DNA from 2 places in the Thioalkalivibrio sp. AKL10 genome. Region 2 is predicted to be linked to the other one. Evidence: predicted binding sites of a transcription regulator. Region 2 holds the regulator's gene; the other holds the start of a gene.
What was found. Region 2 encodes sigma-54, which starts transcription at its own class of promoters, with help from an activator protein. Its sites were predicted from a motif close to TGGCANGNTNCNTGCTT; they were not measured.
Positions count from the first base shown of each region.

Region 1 (10,151 bases), 350 kb from region 2:
GTGTGCGCGTGGTCCATGTCGACGCCCATGATTCGATCACGCAATTGCCGATGGAACGCCATTGCAGCGAGAGTTTTTTCGACAGCGCCTGGCGCCCCGACCGGCTGGACCGCGACAACATCTGCGAGGTATCCCGCCTCGCCGTCCACGGCATGTTTCGGCGGCGCCATGGCGAGACCGCCACACCGTTCGGCGACATCGAGGCACTGGAAATCTCGCCCGACCAGGTTCGCGTATTCCCGATCCTGGCGGTCAGCCTGTTCGTGGCCGCGACCCTGCTCTGCGTGCACCACCGCAAGCAGCATGCCTTTGCCATGATGGAGCCAGCACTCGCCCGCATCCTGCGCCACACCGGACTCGAGTTCACCCAAATTGGCGAGATCGTGCACTATCACGGCAAGCGCGCAGCGTTCTATATCGACTCCGGGGAGGCGTACGAAAGCATCCGGCAATCCAGTGCCCTGAGCGAGCTGTGCCGGCACGTGGAATCGACCCTGCTGCACCGACCGCATCCACTCCCCGCCACCACGCCGATGAAGGCCGCCCGGCCCCGCGTCGCCCCCATGCGCCCGGCAGGCCTGCCGGGCGGTCGGGCGTGGCGCCCGCGACCAACGAGGCCTGAAAATGGATACCACGGGTTGAGGAATTGAGCTCCGCCTTCGACTACCAGACGGCATTCGCCCGCACCGTCGGCTGGGTGACCACCAGCGAACTGCAGCGGATGCGTGGGGCGCGGATTGCAATCGCGGGCCTGGGCGGTGTTGGCGGTGCCCATCTGCTGACACTCGTGCGCCTCGGGATAGGCCACTTCCGCATCGCTGATCCGGATATCTTCGAACTGCACAACATGAACCGTCAGGTCGGGGCGGCCCTGTCGCGCCTGGACCGGCCCAAGGTCGAGGTGCTGGAAGAGATGGCCCGGGACATCAACCCGGAGCTCGAGATCGACGCGTTCCCGCAGGGCATCGGTCCGGACAACCTCGATGCATTCCTCGCCGGCGTGGATGTCTATGTCGATGGCCTCGACTTCTTCGCCTTCGACATCCGGCGCCAAGTGTTCGCGGCCTGCGCCGAGCGCGGCATCCCGGCCGTCACGGTGGCGCCCCTCGGTATGGGGGCGGCGCTCCTGAACTTCCGTCCCGGCGGGATGAGCTTCGATGCCTACTTCGACCTGCACGACGGCCTGGACGACGAGGAGCTGGCGCTTCGTTTCATGATTGGCCTGGCCCCCGCCATGCTGCAGATGGGCTACCTGGCCGACCCGACAGCCGTCGACCTGGCCGCGCGGCGCGGGCCCTCCACGCCCATGGCCTGCGACCTGTGCGCCGGCGTCATGGGAACCGAGGTGCTCAAGCTCTTGCTGGGCCGCGGGACGGTCACGTGGGCCCCGCGGGGCGTGCATTTCGATGCCTACCGCCAGCGCCTGGCGCGGACGTGGCGCCCGGGCGGCAACCGCAACCCGCTGCATCGCCTGCTGATCCGCATGGCCCGCAAGCGACTGCACGCCCAGCGCGCCCAACAGCGGGCCGCAAACCCGGGAGTACAATGACGCCATGATGACCCGGATCGCCATATTCGCCGGCACGGCCCTGCTGCTGTCGGCCGCCGTCCTACCCACCGCGGCCCTGGCCGAGGAATCCGCAGCACGCGATCTGGCGCGCGCGGTGCACGAACGCCCGGACGGCGACGACGCCGTCACCCGCGGCATCATGACCCTTACCGGCGGCGGCCGCCGCGAGCGGGTACGCGAAAGCTACGAATACCGCCTGGAAGGCGACGAGCCCGGCGCCAGCCGCAACCTCATCCGCTTCACCTCGCCGCGCAACATCGCCGACACCGCCATCCTGATCCACAACCACCCCGGGGGTGACGTCGATCAGTGGTTGTATCTCCCCGCCATCCAGCGCGAGCGCCGCATCAGCAGCGAGAACCGGGGCGGCAGCTTCGTTCAGTCGGAACTCTATTTCGAGGATCTGGAAGACCGCGAACCACACAAGGACCACCATCGCATCCTGGGCGAGGAAACCTACGAAGGGGCGCCCGTCACTATCCTCGAAAGCATCCCCGTGGACTCCGGCAACTCCGTCTACAGCAAGCGCGTCAGCTGGATCCACAAGGAAACCCTGCTTCCGCTGCGAATTGACCTGTACGAAGGGGGGGACGAACCGTCCAAACGCCTGGAGGTCCAGCGGATCGAGGACATCCAGGGCTACTGGACGGTCACCCGTAGCGCCATGACCGATCTCGCCAGCGACCGCACCACCATCCTCGAGGCCGAGGACGTGACCTACAACAGCGGCCTGCCGAGCGAGTTGTTCACCATCCGCGGCCTGTCGGACCCGAGCCTTGCGCGCCCCTACCGCCCATAACGCCGACGGCCTCAGGGCCGGGGGGCACCCCGCCCTGGCCCTCGCCGCGTTGCTGGTGCTGGGCCCCCTGCCCCTGGCGGCCGCCTCTCCGGGTCCCTATACGGTTCAGCCGGGCGACACCCTCTGGGACTTGGCCGAGCACCTGCGCCCGGACCAACACACCTCGATCCAGGAAACGGTCCGGCTTCTGTTCGAGCACAATCCGCACGCCTTCACCGGCGACGAACGCACCCTGCAGGTGGGCGCCGTCCTGTCGAGCCCGGATACCCCTGCCGGCCAGGCCAGGGCCGCGGACCCCGCGAACGCCGCACCTCCGCGAGCCCCCCAACCCACCGACTCGGCATCGGCGGACAGCGTGGCGGCCGCCCCCGACGGCGAAACACGGCGCGAATTTGTATTTGGTGAACGGCCGGACGAGGACACAGAGGCGGAAACCGAAACCGGCACCTCCGCCTGGGACCTGCGCGTCGACGAGGCGATGGTCGAACTCGGGGTCCTGGGCACGTCCGGGCGCCCCGTGGATTACGTGCAGCACGGGCGCGCCGTGGTCAGCGCCCGGCACAACCTGAACGAGGACTGGGACCTGCGCCTGGGCGCCCGCCTGGACGTCCAGGCGCAACAGGGTGGCGACTATCCGCGCACGACACGGGCCCGCGCCGACTACGACGAGAACTTCCTGCGTTACCGCGGCGACCGCACGCGCATCACGGTCGGCACCCAGCGCATCCTGTGGGGACGGGTGGACGAGATTCCACCCACCGACCGGCTCAGCACCAAGGATCTGACCCGCTTCGGGCTGGACCCCTACGGCGAACGCCGACGCGCGAATCCCGCCATCCGCGCGGAATTCTTCGAGGGGCCCTGGCACGCCGACCTGGTGTTCCTGCCCATCTTCCGGCCGGCGGAGCTGCCCGATCGCGACAGCCTCTGGCACCCGGTGGACCGCAACCGCGGCCGCCTGCTGGGGCTGCCGCAGGACCCGGCACTGGCGCCCCTGATCGAACAGGCCACGCTCGACGACGATGTCTCCGGCAACGGCGGCGCCGGGGTGCGGCTGGGACGCTCCGGGCGGGGCGCCGACTTTGCCGTGACGATCCAGCGCGCCCGGCACTCGCAGCCCTACTACCGCTTCGATGGCGATACCCGCCAGGCCATCCTGACCGGTCAGCCCGCCGGGAACCCGACGCTGGAGGCCGTGCACCCGCGCACCTGGGTGGTCGGCGGCGACACCGCCTTTGCCACCGGCGCCTGGACCTGGCGGGCCGAGGCCGCCTGGCTCGGCGATGTACCGGTCACCCGCGCGGACGATCTGCGCCAGACCACGGTGGAAGGCGTCGACTGGGTGATCGGTGCCGAGGGCTTCCCAGGGGACGGAGATTTCCGCATGACCACGCAACTGGCCGGCCAGCACCTGCTGAATGCCGGGGACATGCTGGATGCCCGGGAAAGCTACTTCCTGACCGGGGAACTGGAAAGCCCGTTTGCCGGCCACAACTGGCGCGCCCGCATGCGGTACTCGGTTGGCCTGAACCGGCGCGACATCTACCTGAACCCGGAACTCGCGTGGATTGCCCGCGAGCCCATGGAATTTTATATCGGCCTGCACTGGCTGGACGGTGCCGAGGGGACCGCCGGGGGCTTCTATCGCGATAACCGCATGCTAGTAACGGGCTGGCGGGGGCAGTTCTGATGCGCTGGCTCCGGGGGCACCCCCTGCTCGCGCTGGGGATCCTGGCCCTGCTGATCCTCCTGCCCGGCCCCGTCCTGCTGCAGGTCAATCTGGACAACGCGCCCGAGTCCTATTTCCCCGAGGACGCCCCGGCCGTCACCTTCGATCGCGAACTGCGCGAACGCTTCCCCCAGGACCAGGTCCTGGTCGGCCTGTTCACCGGAAGCGATCTGTTCGAAGCGGACTTCCTGGAGCGCATCGATGCGCTGGCACGGGACATGGAGGCCGACTCCGCCGTCGAACGGGTGCTGTCGGTCACCACCCTGGATCACATCCGCGCGACAGCGGACGGATTCACGGTGGATCGTCTGGTCGACGGCCGGGCACTGGACGAACGCACCCCGGAACAATGGCGCGAGCGAGTGCTGCGCGATCGCTTCGCCCCCGGACTGGTGGCCGGCACCGGAGGCGAGGCGCTGGCCGTGGTCGTACGGCCGCACGCCCTCGACAACAGCCTGCAACGCCTGCAACTGGAACGCCTGCTGCGCGACCGGATCGGCGCACACGACCTGGAAGACGAGCTGGCGGCCATTGCCGGACATATTGCCCTGGATGTCGCCCAGCTCCGGGCCATGGTCAAGGACCTCGCCTTCCTGGTTCCGGGCACCATGACCGTGAGCCTCCTGCTCTTGTGGTGGCTGTTCCGGCGTCCGCTGGTGGTCGTGCTGTCCGCAGCCACCATCAGTGCGGTGACCGGCCCCGCGATCGCCCTGCTGATCCTGCTGGACCGCCCGTTCACGCTCATCTCCGCCATCCTGCCGCCCTTGCTGACGGCGCTCACGGTGGCGATGCTGATGCACTTCTTCAACGCCACACTGCACGCCGCGCAACGCGGCCACCAGGGGCGCGCGCGCGTGGAAGCGGCGCTTGCCGCCGTGGCCCGGCCCACGTGGTTCATGGCGCTGACCACCGCGGCGGGGCTTGCCTCGCTGCAAGTCAGCAGCATCCGGCCGATCGAGACCTTTGGCCTGATCGGGGCCTTTGGCGTCCTCCTCGCCGCGGCGATTGTGCTGCTACTGCTGCCCGCGATCATGGGACGCTGGGACCGCGGCGACTGGCTCACGCCCAAGCGCGGATTGCTCCTGCTCGACCGCGTGACCGCGCTGGCGGCACACCTGGCGATCCGCCGGGCTGGGTGGGTGCTGCTGGCCACGGCCATCCTGTTGGCCCTGGCGATCCCGCAGATCCGGCACGTCGAAGTCGAGACCGATCTCTACGCCTTCTTTGACGACAACCACTCGATTACCCAGGCCACCCGAGCGGTGGAGAGCGAACTCTCCGGGGTGATGGCACTGGAGGTGGTGTTCGACGGCCCGGACTGGGACAGCCTCCAGGATCCGGGCCGACTGCAGGCGATCCAGCGCGTACAGCACTGGCTGGACCAGCGACCGGAGGTCGACTACAGCCTGTCCCTGCCGGACCTGGTCGCGGAGATGCACTGGGCCTTCAACGAGGAAGACCCGGACTACCGCCGGATCCCCGACGACCCCAACCTAGTCGCCCAGTACCTGTTCATCTATGACGGCCGCGATCTGTTCGATGCCGTGGACCGCGACTTCGAACGCAGCCGCATCCTGCTCAACCTGAACGCCCACGGCGCCCGGTCCATCAACGCGCTGATGGACGATCTGCGGGGGTATCTGGAGGCCAACCCGCCGACCGATCTCGAGTGGGACATGGCCGGCATGGCAAGGCTGTTTGCGGATCAGGAACGCCTGCTGATTCAAGGCCAGCTCCACAGCCTGTATGCCGTGGCAGCGATGATCACGCTGCTGATGCTGCTGATGTGGCGCTCCGTTCCCCTGACCCTCCTCAGCATGATCCCCAACCTGGCTCCGGTGGCGATGATCTTCGCCCTGATGGGCCTGCTGGGCATCTGGCTGGACATGGCCACGGCCATGATTGCCAGTGTCGCCATCGGGATCGCCGTGGACGACACCATCCACATCCTGCACAACTATCGCCAGCGCCGCGGGCGTGGCAGCCCGGTTGCCTGGGCCCTCGCCCGGAGCTTCCGCCGCAGCGGTCGCGCGATTACCGCCACCACCATCGTGCTGGTGGCTCAGTTCCTGCTGCTGGCGCTGTCCGACTTCCAGCCCACGGCCGCCTTTGGCTGGCTGACCGCCTTCGGGCTGATCGCGGCCCTGCTGTTCGACCTGCTGGTACTCCCCGCCATGCTGGTCGTCGCGCATCGACTGTCGCGGGCGCGTACCGCCTAGGGAGACGCTGATCAATGCGCACGTCCGCGCTCGAGTCGACTTTGCGGGCTGACAAGGCGCGGCGAGTGAAGTGTAGCCGACCTACATGAGCGAGCCGCAACGCGGTCAGCGGGCAAAATCGGCCGAGCCCCTTCGGGGTTGGGCCCCATTTTCCCCGATCCTGCGTTGCGCCGCTTGACCGTAGAATGACTACGGCGCTGCGCTGCGCGCCTTGTCTCGGGAAAAATGGGGCACCAACGCGGACGTGCGCATTGATCAGCGTCTCCCTAGGCCCGTCGCGCCCGCCAGACCCGACCGGTCTTTCGGTGTTCGCGTACCCCGCACATCACGCCCCCTCGCAAACGGCCCGTCGCCCCGGTCCTTTGCCGGTCCCAAGGGCCTCCCGTGGCCCGTTGTCGATAGGCTTTACAAGTAGCCATTTCCGGCAGGTCACTGATTTTATGGAACTGTTTGCCCATAGACCCCTGCCCATCGGCCTGAAGCCCCGAACCCACGCCAGCCTTCGTCGACCCCCTTTACAGTTCCGCCCCGAGATCGCGGGCAAACCACCCGCACACGGCGGCGAATGCAAAACCCGCCGCCAAGCCCCTTAAATATCTATCGCAAAAACAATGGGTTATGAGCTATCAATTCTCAAGCCCAAGATTGGCACGGCATCTGCTTTGTAATAACTGCGACAGCAACAGACTCGGCCACCAGGCCAAACCCCGGCGATGGTTGAATCGTTTTAAATTGAGCATCAGGAGAAATACCTTGAACGCGAAAAAAGTACTTCTTGCTTCGCTCTGCGTCGGCATTTTCGCCGCAGGTGCGAGTACCGCGACGGCAGCGGAGGTGATCGACTTCGACATGAACCTCGACGCCACCGCAAACTACAGCGGATCGGTCGAAAACGTCCGCCGGATCCAGTTCGACCTGAACACTCAGACCTTCCAGTACATTCAGGACCCGAACAACCCGGTTCAGGTCGGCGATGTGTTCTATGACCGCGGGTACGGCGATGCCACATCCTACCGGACCTCCACCAACGCGGCCGCACCCCAGTCCGGCAACATCCTTGGCAACGACTACTCCATGGGGCTCCTCTGGGACGAACTCCGCGGCGTGGTAACCGGCACCGATACGGTTGGCGGCAATTACATCGTCAACGCCAACTACACCGCGGTGGGCACTGACAACTTCCAGCTGTTCATGTCCGGAACGACTCCCGGTTTCGGTCAGGACTATGAAGCGGCGGCGGCGCACTACAGTGCCGGCGAACAGATCATGGAGATGGCCCTGAAGTCCGGCAACAGCATCCTGGAATTCGAAAGCCAGGGCGGAGCCTTCATCGAAGGCACCTTCACCTTCGAATTCGAGGTGGTGAACGTGCTGCCGGGATTCTGGTTCACCAGCGATGGCATCGACTTCGCCGACCTGCTGGAAGACGAAGAAGGCAATCCGACCTTCATCGTCTCTGCCTTCGCCAGCGCCGGCACCATCCAGGAACCGCCGCCGGAGACCTTCTTCGGTGAAGACGTCAACAACGTGTACGGCGACACCCGCGAAGGCCAGTCCCTGTTCAGCGAAACCCAGTCCACCCACGATGGCAGCCTGCGCTTCGCAGTGCCGGAACCGGGCACCCTGGCGCTGATGGGCCTGTCCCTGCTGATCCTGGCCGGCTTCATCGGGGTCGGTGGCATCCGCCGCCGCTCCGCCTACCGCCAGGCCGCATAACCGACGCTAGAACGATTTCTAGTCTTGATGGCCCTCCCCCCGGGGCATCGAGTTGAGGGCTCCCTTCGGGGAGCCCTTTTTTTTGTTCCGCGATCCGGGCCCGGTACTACAGCTGTCATGAACCCTCATGCGAACCAGCCGCCAACCGTCCAGTATGCTGGTCCAATCATGGTGGGCACATCGATTGGTGGAATGATGAGCATGCGATCGAGGAGCTCGAGAAGCGTGCTGTCTGCAACAGGTACAGCACCAGCTGTGGTATCCACCTGCTGGGCCGAGGCCTCGCCGCCTCCGGCGGCGCGCAGCGAATCCAGACCTTCTTCCGTCTCCCCGCCCCGGAGCAGCGCCACCGCCAGCAATTCCTGGAGACCCTGCGAACCCGGGCTCGACGCCGCCGCGTCGCGCAACGCATCGATGCCGGCTTCGGAATCGCCGGCAACCAGCAGCAGTCGCCCGCGCAGCTCGGCCATGTCGGCCGGCTCGCCGGTGTAGTCACGGCTTGCCCGCTCCACGAACTGCAGGGCATCCTCCACGCGATCCTGTTCCAGATAGACCGCCGTCAGCGTACGAATGCCCTGCAGCGATCCGGGGCTCTCCTGAACATGACGATTGAGGTTGTGTTCGGCCTGATCGCGGGCCTGCTGTTCGACCTGCTGGTACTTCCCGCCATGCTGGTCGTCGCGCATCGACTGTCGCGGGCGCGCACGGCCTGACCCCATGGCTCCTCGCGAGGCGCGACCGGTCCTTCGGTAGTCGCGCTCCCCCGCACATCACGCCCCCTCCCCGTCGACCCGTCACCCCGATCCTTTGCCAATACCCGGGACCTCTTGTGACGCCCCCTGTCGATGCGCCTTACAACCAAAAAATATCCTCAACTTTCTGATCTTATTTCCTTTTTTCTCCATCCACCCCCTGCCCGGCGGCCTGACGCCCGCAACCCACGCCAGCCTCCGTCGACCGCCTTTACAGTTCCGTCCCAGAACTGGGGCCTATCGCCCGCACGCTGCCAACAATCCAATACCCGCCGGGAAAAGATCAAACTCTTCTCAATAAATAACAACGCTTTACGAACACACAATGCTCGAAGTGCAACTTGGCACGTTGTCTGCCTATAACAACTCGGCAGCAACTGAATTGGCCATCAGGCCAAGCCCCGGCGATGGTTAAATCGCTTCAAATTGAGCATCAGGAGAACCCCATGAACGCGAAAAAAGTGCTTCTTGCTTCGCTCTGCGTCGGCATTTTCGCCGCAGGTGCGAGTACCGCGACGGCGGAGACGATCGACTTCGACATGAACCTCGACGCCACCGCAAACTACAGCGGCTCGGTCGAAAACGTCCGCCGGATCCAGTTCGACCTGAACACCCAGACCTTCCAGTACGTTCAGGACCTGGACAATCCGGTTCAGGTCGGCGATGTGTTCTATGACCGCGGGTACGGTGATGCCACGTCCTACCGGACCGTCACCAACGCGGCCGCGCCCCAGACCGGCGACATCCTTGGCAACGACTACTCCATGGGGCTCCTCTGGGACGAACTCCGCGGTGTGGTAACCGGCACCGATACAGTCGGCGGCAATTACGTCGTCACCGCTGATTACACCGGGGTCGGTTGCTGCTTTTCGCTGTTCATGGCCGAACCGACCCCCGGTTTCGGTCAGGACTATGAAGGGGCAAGGGCACACTACACCGACGGCGAACTGGTCATGGAGATGGGCCTGAAATCCGGCAACAGCATCCTGGAATTCGACAGCCAGGGCGGGGCCTTCATCGAAGGGACCTTCACCTTCGAATTCCAGGTGGACATGGTGCTGCCGGGCTTCTGGTTCACCAGCGACGGCATCGACTTCGCCGACCTGATCGCGGACGAGGAAGGCGCCCCGACCTTCCAGGTCACGGCCTTCGCCAGCGCCGGCACCATCCAGGAACCGCCGCCGGAGACCTTCTTCGGTGACGATGCCAACAACCCGTACGGCGACACCCGCGACGGCCAGACCCTGTTCAGCGAAACCCAGTCCACCCACGATGGCAGCCTGCGCTTCGCAGTGCCGGAACCGGGCACCCTGGCGCTGATGGGCCTGTCCCTGCTGATCCTGGCCGGCTTCATCGGGGTCGGTGG
Region 1 is NZ_KB907142.1:677,581-687,731, forward strand. It holds gene G333_RS0103225 (PEP-CTERM/exosortase system-associated acyltransferase) at 1-650, shown strand, start outside; gene G333_RS0103230 (ThiF family adenylyltransferase) at 647-1,549, shown strand; gene G333_RS0103235 (outer membrane lipoprotein-sorting protein) at 1,554-2,369, shown strand; gene G333_RS0103240 (LysM peptidoglycan-binding domain-containing protein) at 2,347-4,059, shown strand; gene G333_RS0103245 (RND family transporter) at 4,059-6,317, shown strand; gene G333_RS0103250 (PEP-CTERM sorting domain-containing protein) at 7,071-8,033, shown strand; gene G333_RS0103255 (hypothetical protein) at 8,159-8,719, opposite strand; gene G333_RS0103260 (PEP-CTERM sorting domain-containing protein) at 9,232-10,151, shown strand, end outside.
Region 1: a site for sigma-54 is predicted at 6,964-6,980, ahead of G333_RS0103250 (PEP-CTERM sorting domain-containing protein). Genes of this name have one in related genera too.

Region 2 (10,151 bases):
TCATCGCGACCTGCCCGAACTCGGGGTGGAGGATCTCGCGGGCGTACCCTGGCCGGAATATGACTGGCTGCACTTCGAGGGGCGTAACCCGGAGGCCCTTGCGTCCATCCTGCGCGCGGTGCGCGAGTGCATCTTTGACCAGCCGGTGTCGCTGGAGCTGGAGAAGCCCCGGCCGGGGCTCGACGCATGCCTGGACTATGCCGATGTCCTGATGCTCTCGCGCGACTGGGCGGCGAGCGTGGCGGGCACTCCCGAGGCTGCGCTGCAGCAGCTTTCCGAGCGCTTCCCGGATCGCATCCTGACCGTGACCGCCGGGGCCGAAGGGGCCTGGATGGCCGTGCGGGGCGCGATCCACCATTGTGAAGCGACGCCCGGACTGCGGGTGGTCGACAGCGTGGGGGCGGGGGATACCTTCAATGCCGGGTTGATCCACGCGCTGGTCTCCGGGGAGCCCCCGGAGCAGGCTTTGACGGCCGCTGTGCGCCTGGCGGAGCGCAAGCTCGAGCAGGTCGGCCTGGACGGGCTGGGTGACGCGGCCTCCGACCCGGGAGCGTGGCCCGGATAGCCCCGCAGGGGGATGGTGGTTGTTGACCGGTGCGGGCGGGACTCGGAGGTTCAGGCCTCTTCGCCGAAACGATCGGCAACCAACTCTGCGAGTGCATCCAGCGCCTCCGGCGCATCCTTGCCTTCGGCCTCGATGGTGATCTCGCTGCCCTGGGCGGCGGCCAGCATCATCACGCCCATGATGCTCTTGCCATTCACCTCCTGCTGGTTGCGGGAGACGGAGACGTCCGCGGCGAACTTGCTGGCCAGGCTGACGAACTTGGCCGCGGCGCGCGCGTGCATCCCCAGGCGATTAACGATGGGGACTACGCGCTGCGGCATCGCTGCACTCCTGATCGCAGAGGAGAATCCCGTCATGGCCGCCCGAAAGGGCCTTGTTGACCAGTTCGGTCAGGGGGAGGTGTTGATAGTTGAGCACGCGGATGAGCATCGGCAGGTTGGCGCCGGCGATCACGCGGGCATTTGCACCCCGGGCGACACGAATCGCCACGTTGGAAGGCGTGGAGCCAAACATGTCGGTTAGAACGAGCACCCCCGAGCCGCTGTCGAGGGTCGCCAGGCGCTCGCGGGCGCGGGCCAGGACCTCGTCGGGGTCGTCGTTCTGGGACATCGCCATGGACTCGCAGTCCTCGGGCAGGCCCCCGAGCATGCTCTGCGCGGTCTGCAGCAGGGTATCGCCCAGGTTTTGATGCGTGATCAGAATGAGACCAACGCCCATGGATCTGCTCCGATTGCGGGTTCCAGAAGGCCCTCGTCCCGCGTCCAGTGGTTACTGTTTCCCCAGCTCGCGGTGACGGGTGCTAACAGTAACATGTTCCCGATCCTGCCACGCCTCCGCAAGCCGCTCCACCAGATACACCGAGCGGTGTTGCCCGCCGGTACAGCCGATGGAGACGGTTACGTAGCTGCGGTGATCGTCCAGCAGGCGCGGCAGCCACTGGGACAGGAATCCCTGGATGCTGTCGAACATGGCCGCGACCTCCGCGTGCCGCTCAAGGAACTCGCACACGGGCGGGTCGCGACCGGTCAGGGCGGCCAGATCGCTTTCGTAGTGCGGATTGGGCAAGCAGCGCACGTCGAACACGAAGTCGGAATCCAGCGGCGCGCCGTGTTTGAAGCCGAAAGACTGGAATTGCAGGGATAGCTCGTGTTCTCCGCGCTCGCCTATGCGGTCGCGCAGGGTGCGGGCCAGATCGTGCATCGACAGGCGCGAGGTGTCGACCGTCAGGTCGGCCTCCGCGGCCACATGGCCCAGCCACTCGCGTTCGCGGTCGATGGCCTCGACCAGTGGCACGCCGTCGCGCGCCAGCGGGTGGCGCCGGCGGGTCAGGTGGTAGCGCCGCAGCAGCACCTCGCTGGCCGCCTGCAGGAACAGGACCTCCACCTGCACCCCGTCCGCCCGTAGTTGCGCCAGGAGATCGTAGAACCCCTCCAGGGCCTCCAGGCCGCTGCGCACATCCACGCCCACGGCCAGATGGCGGTCGGTCTCGGTGTCGTAGTGGCCCTGCCGGACCTGATCGATCAGGTCCGGCAGCAGCGGCAGCGGGAGGTTGTCGACGCAGAAGTAGCCGGCATCCTCCAGGGTGTGCAGGGCCACGGTCTTGCCGGACCCGGACAGGCCACTGACGATTAGCAGGCGCATGGCCGATTCAGCCCTCCGGGTCCGGGTTGGGGACCGTAGTGGCGGGCACCGCGCGATGGTAGGGCGGCTCCTCCGTCTCGCCGCTCATCTGGCGGCGCTGGCGTGCGCGCAGGTCGTCGCCAGCGATATAGCCCTGCATGTGCAGCATGTGGTTGCGCACGGCCGCCTCGATCATCACTGCGATGTTGCGCCCCGGCGCGATCGGCAGGCTGATCAAGGGGACGCGCAGGCCGAGGATATCGATCTCGCCGCGGCGCCCGTTCAGCCGGTCATCGGGGACCGGCGAGGGTTCGCCATGATCGCGCAGGTCGATGATCAGGCGCAGGTACTTGCCGCCCTTGATCGCGGAATCGCCGTACATGGCGCGGATGTTGAGCACCCCAAGACCGCGCACCTCGAGCAGGTCCTGGAGCAGGGCCGGGCAGTGGCCGCGCACGATGTCGGGCGCAATGCGCGCGAACTCGGGGGCATCGTCGGCGATCAGGCGGTGCCCGCGCGAGATTAGTTCCAGTGCGACCTCGCTCTTGCCGACGCTGGAGGCACCGCTGATCAGCACCCCGATCCCGAGGATCTCCATGAACACGCCGTGGCGCACTTCGAAATGGGCCAGGCGCTGCTGCAGGAAATAGCGCAGCAGCGAGATGATCTCGTGGCTGCTGGTGCTGGAGCACAGGATTAGCGGCAGCGCCTCCTGCGGGGCGTCGGGCATCTCCGAGAACGGACAGGTGTCCTCGGCGAAGATCACCGCGGTGGTCCCAGTGCGGGCCATCTCCAGGATCAGGTCGTTGCATTGGGTGGCGCTGAGGCTGGAGATGTAGCGGGCCTCGAAGTCGCCGATGATCTGGATGCGGTTGGGCCGGATCAGGTTGAGATGGCCGGCCAGCGGCAGGTCGTCCCCGTCGTCGCCGACCAGCTTGCGGTCGGGTGCTGCGTGTTCGCCGTGTACGAAGCGAAGATCCAGGCGGTTTCCCATGGCCTGGATCAGGCTCTCCACGTTGATGTCGCGGGCGATTCCGCCTTCTCCCAGCGCCTCGTTCATGGCAGACGCTGCGCGCCGGAATCGCGGCTGGCGGCGGGTTCCACGGGCTTAGTCCTCGCTGAAGCGGCGCACGAGTTCCTGTTCCAGGGCCGCCGCGTCCCCGGCCCGGCGCAGCGCTCCGATGGTGTCTGGCTGAGACAGGCCGCGGGCGAGCTGGGCCAGCAGGTCGAGATGGTCGCCGGTGGCGGCCTCCGGGACCAGCAGTGCGATCAGGATATCGACCGGCTCGTGATCCATGGCGTCGAAGTCGACGCCCTTTTCCAGGCGCAGCACGGCCACGCGCGGCGCCTCGAGATCGGCCAGGCGGCCATGGGGAATCGCAACCCCATGGCCGAGACCGGTGGATCCGAGTTTTTCGCGCGCGGACAAGGCCTCGAAGATCGCGTTGCTCCCCGGTCCCGTGCCGTCACCTCCGCCGGCGAGGAGGTCCGCCAGGGCCTCCAGGGCCCGTTTCTGGCTGGAGCACTCGGGTTGCAGGCCAATGCGCTCGGAGGTGATCAACTCGGCAATCGTCATGGATCAGGAGGCCTGCTCGCGGTTGCGCTGGGCACCTTCGGCGCGGTGGTGGTCCTTGACCTTTTCCTTGTGCTTGATCAGTTGACGGTCGACTTTGTCGATCAGCGCGTCGATCGCGGCATACATGTCCTCGTGAGAGGCCTCGGCGTGGATGTGATTGCCGCTGACCTGGAGATTGGCTTCGGCCTGGTTGTGCTGATTCCGGGTCTTCTCGTGGGTCAGCACGACGTGGACGTCGATGACCTTGTCGAAGTGGCGCTCCAGCTTCGCGAACTTCTCGTTGACGTAGTCGCGCAGGGCGTCGGTGATGTCCACGTGGTGGCCGGTCAGGTTGATCTGCATGGTCAGGACTCCTTGGTTACTTGCTGCCGGTGGGCATCGAGGCCATCTGCCGGCGTTCGCTGGATGAAGGGATGTGCATCGCCTCGCGGTACTTGGCTACGGTGCGGCGCGCTACGTTGATGCCCCGGTCCGACAGGACCTGGGCGAGCCGGGCATCGCTGAGCGGCTTGTTCGGGGGTTCGTCGCCAATCAATTCGCGAATCATGGCACGGATGGCGGTGGCGGAACACTCGCCGCCATCGTTCGTGCCGACATGGCTGGAGAAGAAATACTTGAACTCGAAGACCCCGCGCGGGGTGTGCATGTATTTCTGCGTGGTAACCCGCGAGATGGTCGATTCGTGCATCTCCAGGGTCTCGGCAATGTCGCGCAGGATCAATGGCTGCATCGCGACGTCGCCATGCTCGAGAAAGCCCTGCTGGCGGTGGACGATCGCCTCGGCGACCCGCAGCAGGGTGTCGTTGCGGCTGTGCAGGCTCTTCAGGAACCAGCGTGCCTCCTGCAGCTGATCGCGCATAAAGGCGCTGTCGCGGGCATCCGAGACCTGGCGCACCATGCCGGCGTAGAGGTCGTTGATGCGGATACGCGGTGCGATCTCCGGATTCAGCTCCACGCGCCAGCCCTCGGCGCTATGGCGCACGTAGACATCCGGGACCACGTATTCCGAGGTGGCGGAGCTGATCTGTGCGCCGGGGCGCGGGTTCAGGGTGCGGATCAGGTCCAGTGCGCGGGCCAGTTCGTCCGGGTCGCGTACGCCGGACTGGCGCTGCAGGGCCTTGTAGTCGCGCTTGCCCAGGCTGTCCATGCCGTGTTCCAGGATCGCCCGTGCGGCCTCGCGGGCCGGGGCGTCCGGGGCCAGTTCGCGTAGCTGGATCTCCAGGCACTCCCGCAGGTCGCGCGCGCCGACCCCCAGCGGGTCGCACTGCTGAATCCAGTGGAGCACTGCCTCGACCTCGTCGACGCCGACGGTTTCATCCTCGCCTCGGCTGATGGTCTCGGCCAGGGTTTCCAGGTCACCCTCGAGATAGCCGTCGGGGCTGATGGCGTCGATCAGGGCTGCCCCGATGCGCTGGTCGCGGGGTGTCAGATGGCTCAGATGCAGCTGCCACAGCAGGTGATCCTGCAGGCCCTCACCGTCGTCGTCGCTGGTGTTTTCCAGCGGGTCGCGGTCATCCACGCCCTTGTTGGGCGTCGGGGCCGGCTCGTAGATGTCGTCCCAGCGGCTGTCGGTCGTCAGTTCCTCGGGGATCACGTCGTCGCTGGTAGTGGTGGCCTCCATGCGATCGCCTTCCACCAGCTCGCCGTCCTGGTTCAGGCGCTCGGTGTCGGCCTCGGCATCTTCGTCCTCGACCTGTTCGAGCATGGGGTTGCTCTCCAGCGCCTGTTGGATCTCCACCTGGAGCTCGAGCGTGGACAGCTGCAACAGGCGGATCGCCTGCTGCAGTTGCGGGGTCATGGTCAGCGTCTGACCCAGCTGCAGATTCAGGCCGGGTTTCAGCATCGGGTATGCGGGGCGAGGGTTGGCATTGATGGAATCTTAAAGCCTGCCTTGTGGTTTGTGCACCGACCGGGCCGCATATGGGGCGCTTTCACAGGCGGAAGTTCTCGCCGAGATAGACCCGGCGCACCTGGGGATCGGCCAGCAGCTCGTCCGGTGTACCGGCGGCGAGCAGGCGTCCCTCGCTCAGAATATAGGCCCTGTGGCAGATGCCGAGGGTCTCGCGCACGTTGTGATCGGAGATCAGTACGCCGATGCCGCGCTGGGCGAGATGCCGAATCACGTCCTGGATGTCGCCCACCGAGATCGGATCCACCCCGGCGAAGGGCTCGTCCAGACAGATGAAGCGCGGATCCCCGGCCAGGGCGCGGGCGATCTCGGCGCGGCGGCGTTCGCCGCCGGACAGCGCGATGCCCGGGCTGTGGCGCACGGTCTCGAGCTGGAACTCCTCGATCAGCGCATCGCCAATGCGCCGGCGCTCGTGGCGATCGAGTCCGGGGCGCAGCTCGAGCACGGCCTGCAGGTTGTCCCACACGCTCAGGCGGCGAAAGATCGAGGCCTCCTGCGGCAGGTAGCCGAGGCCGGCGCGCGCGCGCACGTGGATGGGCGCGCGGGTGATATCGCGTTCGCCCAGGGTGATGCGCCCGGCATTGGGGCGGATCAGCCCGACCAGGCTGTAGAAGCAGGTGGTCTTGCCGGCTCCGTTCGGGCCCAGCAGGCCGACCACCTCGCCGGGCGCGAGGTCGACGTCCACCTGGTCCAGCACCGTGCGCTGGCCGTAGCGCTTGGTCAGCTCGCGTCCGATCAGGCGGTCGTTGGTTTGTGCCCGTGTGGCGGATGGGCTGGGGGCTGTGGCGTTCATTCGTCGTCGCGCGGCTGGATGGTGATGCGCACGCGCTCGCTGTCGCCTTCGCCGCGTTCGGCCTCGATCACGTCGGTCGTCAGGTCATAGGTGATGCGTTTGCCGCGCGCCTCTTCGCTGGCGGTAACCACATGGGCCTGGTCGGTGAGGATCATGCGGTCCTCGTTCAGCAGGTAGTCGATGCGCAGCGCTGTGGCTATGCGCATCTCCCCGGTTTCCGGATCGGGTGATTCCAGGCGTGCCGGCTCGCCGTGGGCCTCCATTTCGTAGGGGCGGCGATCGCGGGTGCGCACGTAGACCTTGTCGGCCTCCAGGGTCATGTCGCCGCGGATCACGATCACGTCGCCGGTGTAGGTCCCCAGCCCCTGGCGTTCGTCCATCTCCGCGCGGTCGGCAGTGATCTCCACCGGCAGCGCCGGGCCCGAGCCCTGCTGGGCGAACGCGGGCGTGGCCAGCAGGGCGAGCAGCAGAAACGCCGCCACGCGGGCACCCGATTGGCCCGGACGGTGGCGAAGGCTATGGGGATTCGGGGTCATGCGCGGGATCCTCCTCGCTCGTCTCGCTGTAGAGCGAGTACACGTCATGGAACAACTCTATGGTATCCCCTTGCGAGTCCACGCGCAGACCGGTGCCGCGCTGGAACAGGCCCGGCTGGTTCAGGGTGGAAAGGGCATCCGAAGTGGCGACCATGGTGTCGGTGGCGACGCGAACATCCCGCGAATCGATGATGGTCTCCACGCGTTCGCCGCGGGGCGGCTGTACGCCGTGGGTGGGGCCCACCAGGTCCAGGGTCGCGGCGGCCGGTTGATGCAGCGCGGCAGGGGCAGTCCAGCGCCATTCGATACCGCCTTCGGCGAACAGGTCGAGGTCCGGGTCGTCCACCCATTGGGGGCCGTCACGTCCAAACTCGCGCAGGCGGGTGCCGCGCAGACGATGGCTCAGTTCGCCGTCGTCGCCGGTGGCATGCAGGGTGAAGCCGTCAATCTGCAGCGTGACCTCGCCCTCGGGCGGACTTACCTCGGCCTGCGCCAGGGGCGCGGACGCGAATGCGAGCACGGCCAGGGCCCATCCGAGTCGGCTGCGAATCCTGCGGCTCATCCGTTCAGGTAGGTCTCGAACAGCGCGTCGAGCCGGCCCTGCGCGGCCAGCAGGCCCTCGCAGGCCTCGCGCACGGCCCCGCGCCCACCATGGGCCTCGGTCACCCACTGGGCATGCTGGCACACCAGCGGGTGGGCGTCGCCGACCGCGATCCCGAGGCCGACCCGCTGCATCGCTGGTAGATCCACGATGTCGTCGCCCATGAAGGCCGCTTCGGCGGGGTCGTGGCCGGTGCGCTGCAGCAGTTCGTGCAGGGCCTCGCCCTTGTCGCGGCGGCCCTGGATCAGATGCTCCACACCCAGGTCGCGCATGCGGTGTTCGACGACCCCGGAGGTGCGCCCGGTCAGGATGGCGATCTCGATCCCGCCGTCCAGGGCCAGACGGATACCGTGGCCGTCGCGGCTGTTGAAGGCCTTGTACTGCTCGCCGCCGTCGCCGAGGAACAGGCTGCCGTCGGTTAGAACGCCGTCCACGTCCAGGATCAGCAGGCGAACGGCCTGCTGGTGGGTGCGCAGAGTGGTGGCATCCAGGTTCATCACGCCACCCCGGCGCGCAGCAGGTCGTGCATGTTGATCACGCCGACCAGGTGTTGCTCGGCGTCGGTGACGGGCAGGGCACTGATGCGCCGGCTTTCCATGGTCTCCAGGGCCTCTGCGGCCAGCCAGTCGGGCTGCGCAGTGTAGCCGCCGGTGGTCATGGCCTCGCCGATGGTCAGGCCGTCCAGGCTGTGCCCGGCGTCCAGGGTGCGGCGCAGGTCGCCATCGGTGAACACGCCCTGGATGTGATCGTCACCGTCGGTGATGATCACCAGCCCCAGACCCTTGCGGGTGATCTCGAACAGGGCGTCCTTGAGTGGGGCGTCCGGGGTGATGCGCGGGATCGCGCCTCCGGTATGCATGATGTCGGCGACATGCACCAGCAGGCGCCGGCCAAGGCGACCGCCGGGGTGCGAGCGGGCAAAGTCGTTGGCGGTAAAGCCGCGTGCGTCCAGCACCGCGACGGCCAGGGCATCGCCCATCGCCAACGCCGCGGTGGTGCTGGAGGTGGGGGCCAGGCCCAGCGGGCAAGCCTCGCGTTCGACGCTGACATCCAGGTGTACGGTGGCATCCGCGCCGAGGCGCGATCCGGGGTTGCCGGTCATCGCGATCAGCGGTACGCCCAGGCGCCGGATCAGCGGCAGGATGGTGATGATCTCGTCGGTCTCGCCGGAGTTCGACAGCGCGATGACCACGTCCTCGCGGGTGATCATGCCGAGATCGCCGTGACTGGCCTCGCCCGGGTGCACGAAGAAGGCCGGCGTGCCGGTGGAGGCCAGGGTCGCGGCCAGCTTGCTGCCGATGTGCCCGGACTTGCCCATGCCGGTGACGATCACGCGGCCCTTGCACGCGAGGATGCAGCGGCAGGCCTCGAGGAAGTGATCGTCGATGCGCTGGGCGAGGTTGCGCACGGCCTCGGCCTCGTCATTGAGGACGGCCAGCGCCAGTGTACGGGTGGTTTCGGGGTTGAAGTTCATGCGGTAGCCGTAATTCCCAGGTAGACAAGGTAGCTTGCGAAGGCGACGAGGAGAAGGGCGCCCTGCCAGCGCAGGATCTGCCCGCGGCGCCCCAGCGCGATCAGGAGCAGGGCCACCGTCAATGCCAGCATCACCGGATAGTCGCGCGTCAGCACGTCGGCGTCGATTGCCAGCGGCGCGATCAGGGCCGGCACCGCCAGTACCGCCAGCAGGTTGAACAGATTGGAGCCGACCACGTTCCCGATCGCCAGCCCGGCCTCGCGGCGGAAGGCGGCGACCACCGAGGTGGCCAGCTCGGGCAAGCTGGTGCCCACCGCAACGATGGTCAGGCCGATGATCAGGTCGCTGATCCCCAGTTGCTCGGCGATCTCGACCGCGCCCCAGACCAGGGCCTGGCTGCTGGCCAGAAGGAACAGCAGTCCGAAGACCAGCCAGGCGATGGCGGGGGCGAGGTGGCTGCCCTCCGGGATCGTCTCGACCATGCCGCGCACCACCTCGGGGGTGTCGTCATGTGGGGCCGGCCGGGCGCGCCGCGCACTGACGGCCATCCAGACGGTGAATGCGACCAGTCCAGCCAGCAACCCGATGCCTTCCAGTCGACCCAGTTCGCCGTCCACCAGCAGGAGCAGCACGCCGAAGCTGACCAGCAGGAGAATCGGCAGTTCGCGCCGGACCATGCCGCGCCCGATCGCCAGCGGCGCGACCAGGGCCGCGGCGCCGAGCACCAGCGCGATATTGGCGATGTTGGAGCCGATGGCGTTGCCCACCGCCAGCCCCGGGTTGCCCTGCAGGCTGGCGAGGATCGAGACCACGATCTCCGGGGCCGAGGTCCCGAAGGCGACGATGGTCAGGCCGATGATCAGCGGGCTGACGCCCAGACCGCGGGCCAGGGCCGAGGCGCCGAACACGAAGCGGTCGGCGCTCCAGGTCAGCAGGATCAGCCCGCCGATGATGGCGACAACGGGTAGCACCATGGACAGTCAGGTCCGGCGAGGGTCAGGCCCGCGATTGTAGCCGATCGGGTTGCGGTTTCAGCGGCGCAGGCGCTCCAGACACTCGGCGGTCGCCACCTGAGGT
Region 2 is NZ_KB907142.1:324,122-334,272, reverse strand. It holds gene G333_RS0101640 (PfkB family carbohydrate kinase) at 1-565, shown strand, start outside; gene G333_RS0101635 (HPr family phosphocarrier protein) at 616-885, opposite strand; gene G333_RS0101630 (PTS sugar transporter subunit IIA) at 857-1,282, opposite strand; gene rapZ (RNase adapter RapZ) at 1,334-2,206, opposite strand; gene hprK (HPr(Ser) kinase/phosphatase) at 2,214-3,245, opposite strand; gene G333_RS0101615 (PTS sugar transporter subunit IIA) at 3,294-3,761, opposite strand; gene hpf (ribosome hibernation-promoting factor, HPF/YfiA family) at 3,765-4,103, opposite strand; gene G333_RS0101605 (RNA polymerase factor sigma-54) at 4,120-5,604, opposite strand; gene lptB (LPS export ABC transporter ATP-binding protein) at 5,693-6,463, opposite strand; gene lptA (lipopolysaccharide transport periplasmic protein LptA) at 6,460-6,999, opposite strand; gene lptC (LPS export ABC transporter periplasmic protein LptC) at 6,980-7,561, opposite strand; gene G333_RS0101585 (HAD family hydrolase) at 7,558-8,097, opposite strand; gene G333_RS0101580 (KpsF/GutQ family sugar-phosphate isomerase) at 8,097-9,074, opposite strand; gene G333_RS0101575 (calcium/sodium antiporter) at 9,071-10,048, opposite strand; gene G333_RS0101570 (NAD-dependent epimerase/dehydratase family protein) at 10,106-10,151, opposite strand, start outside.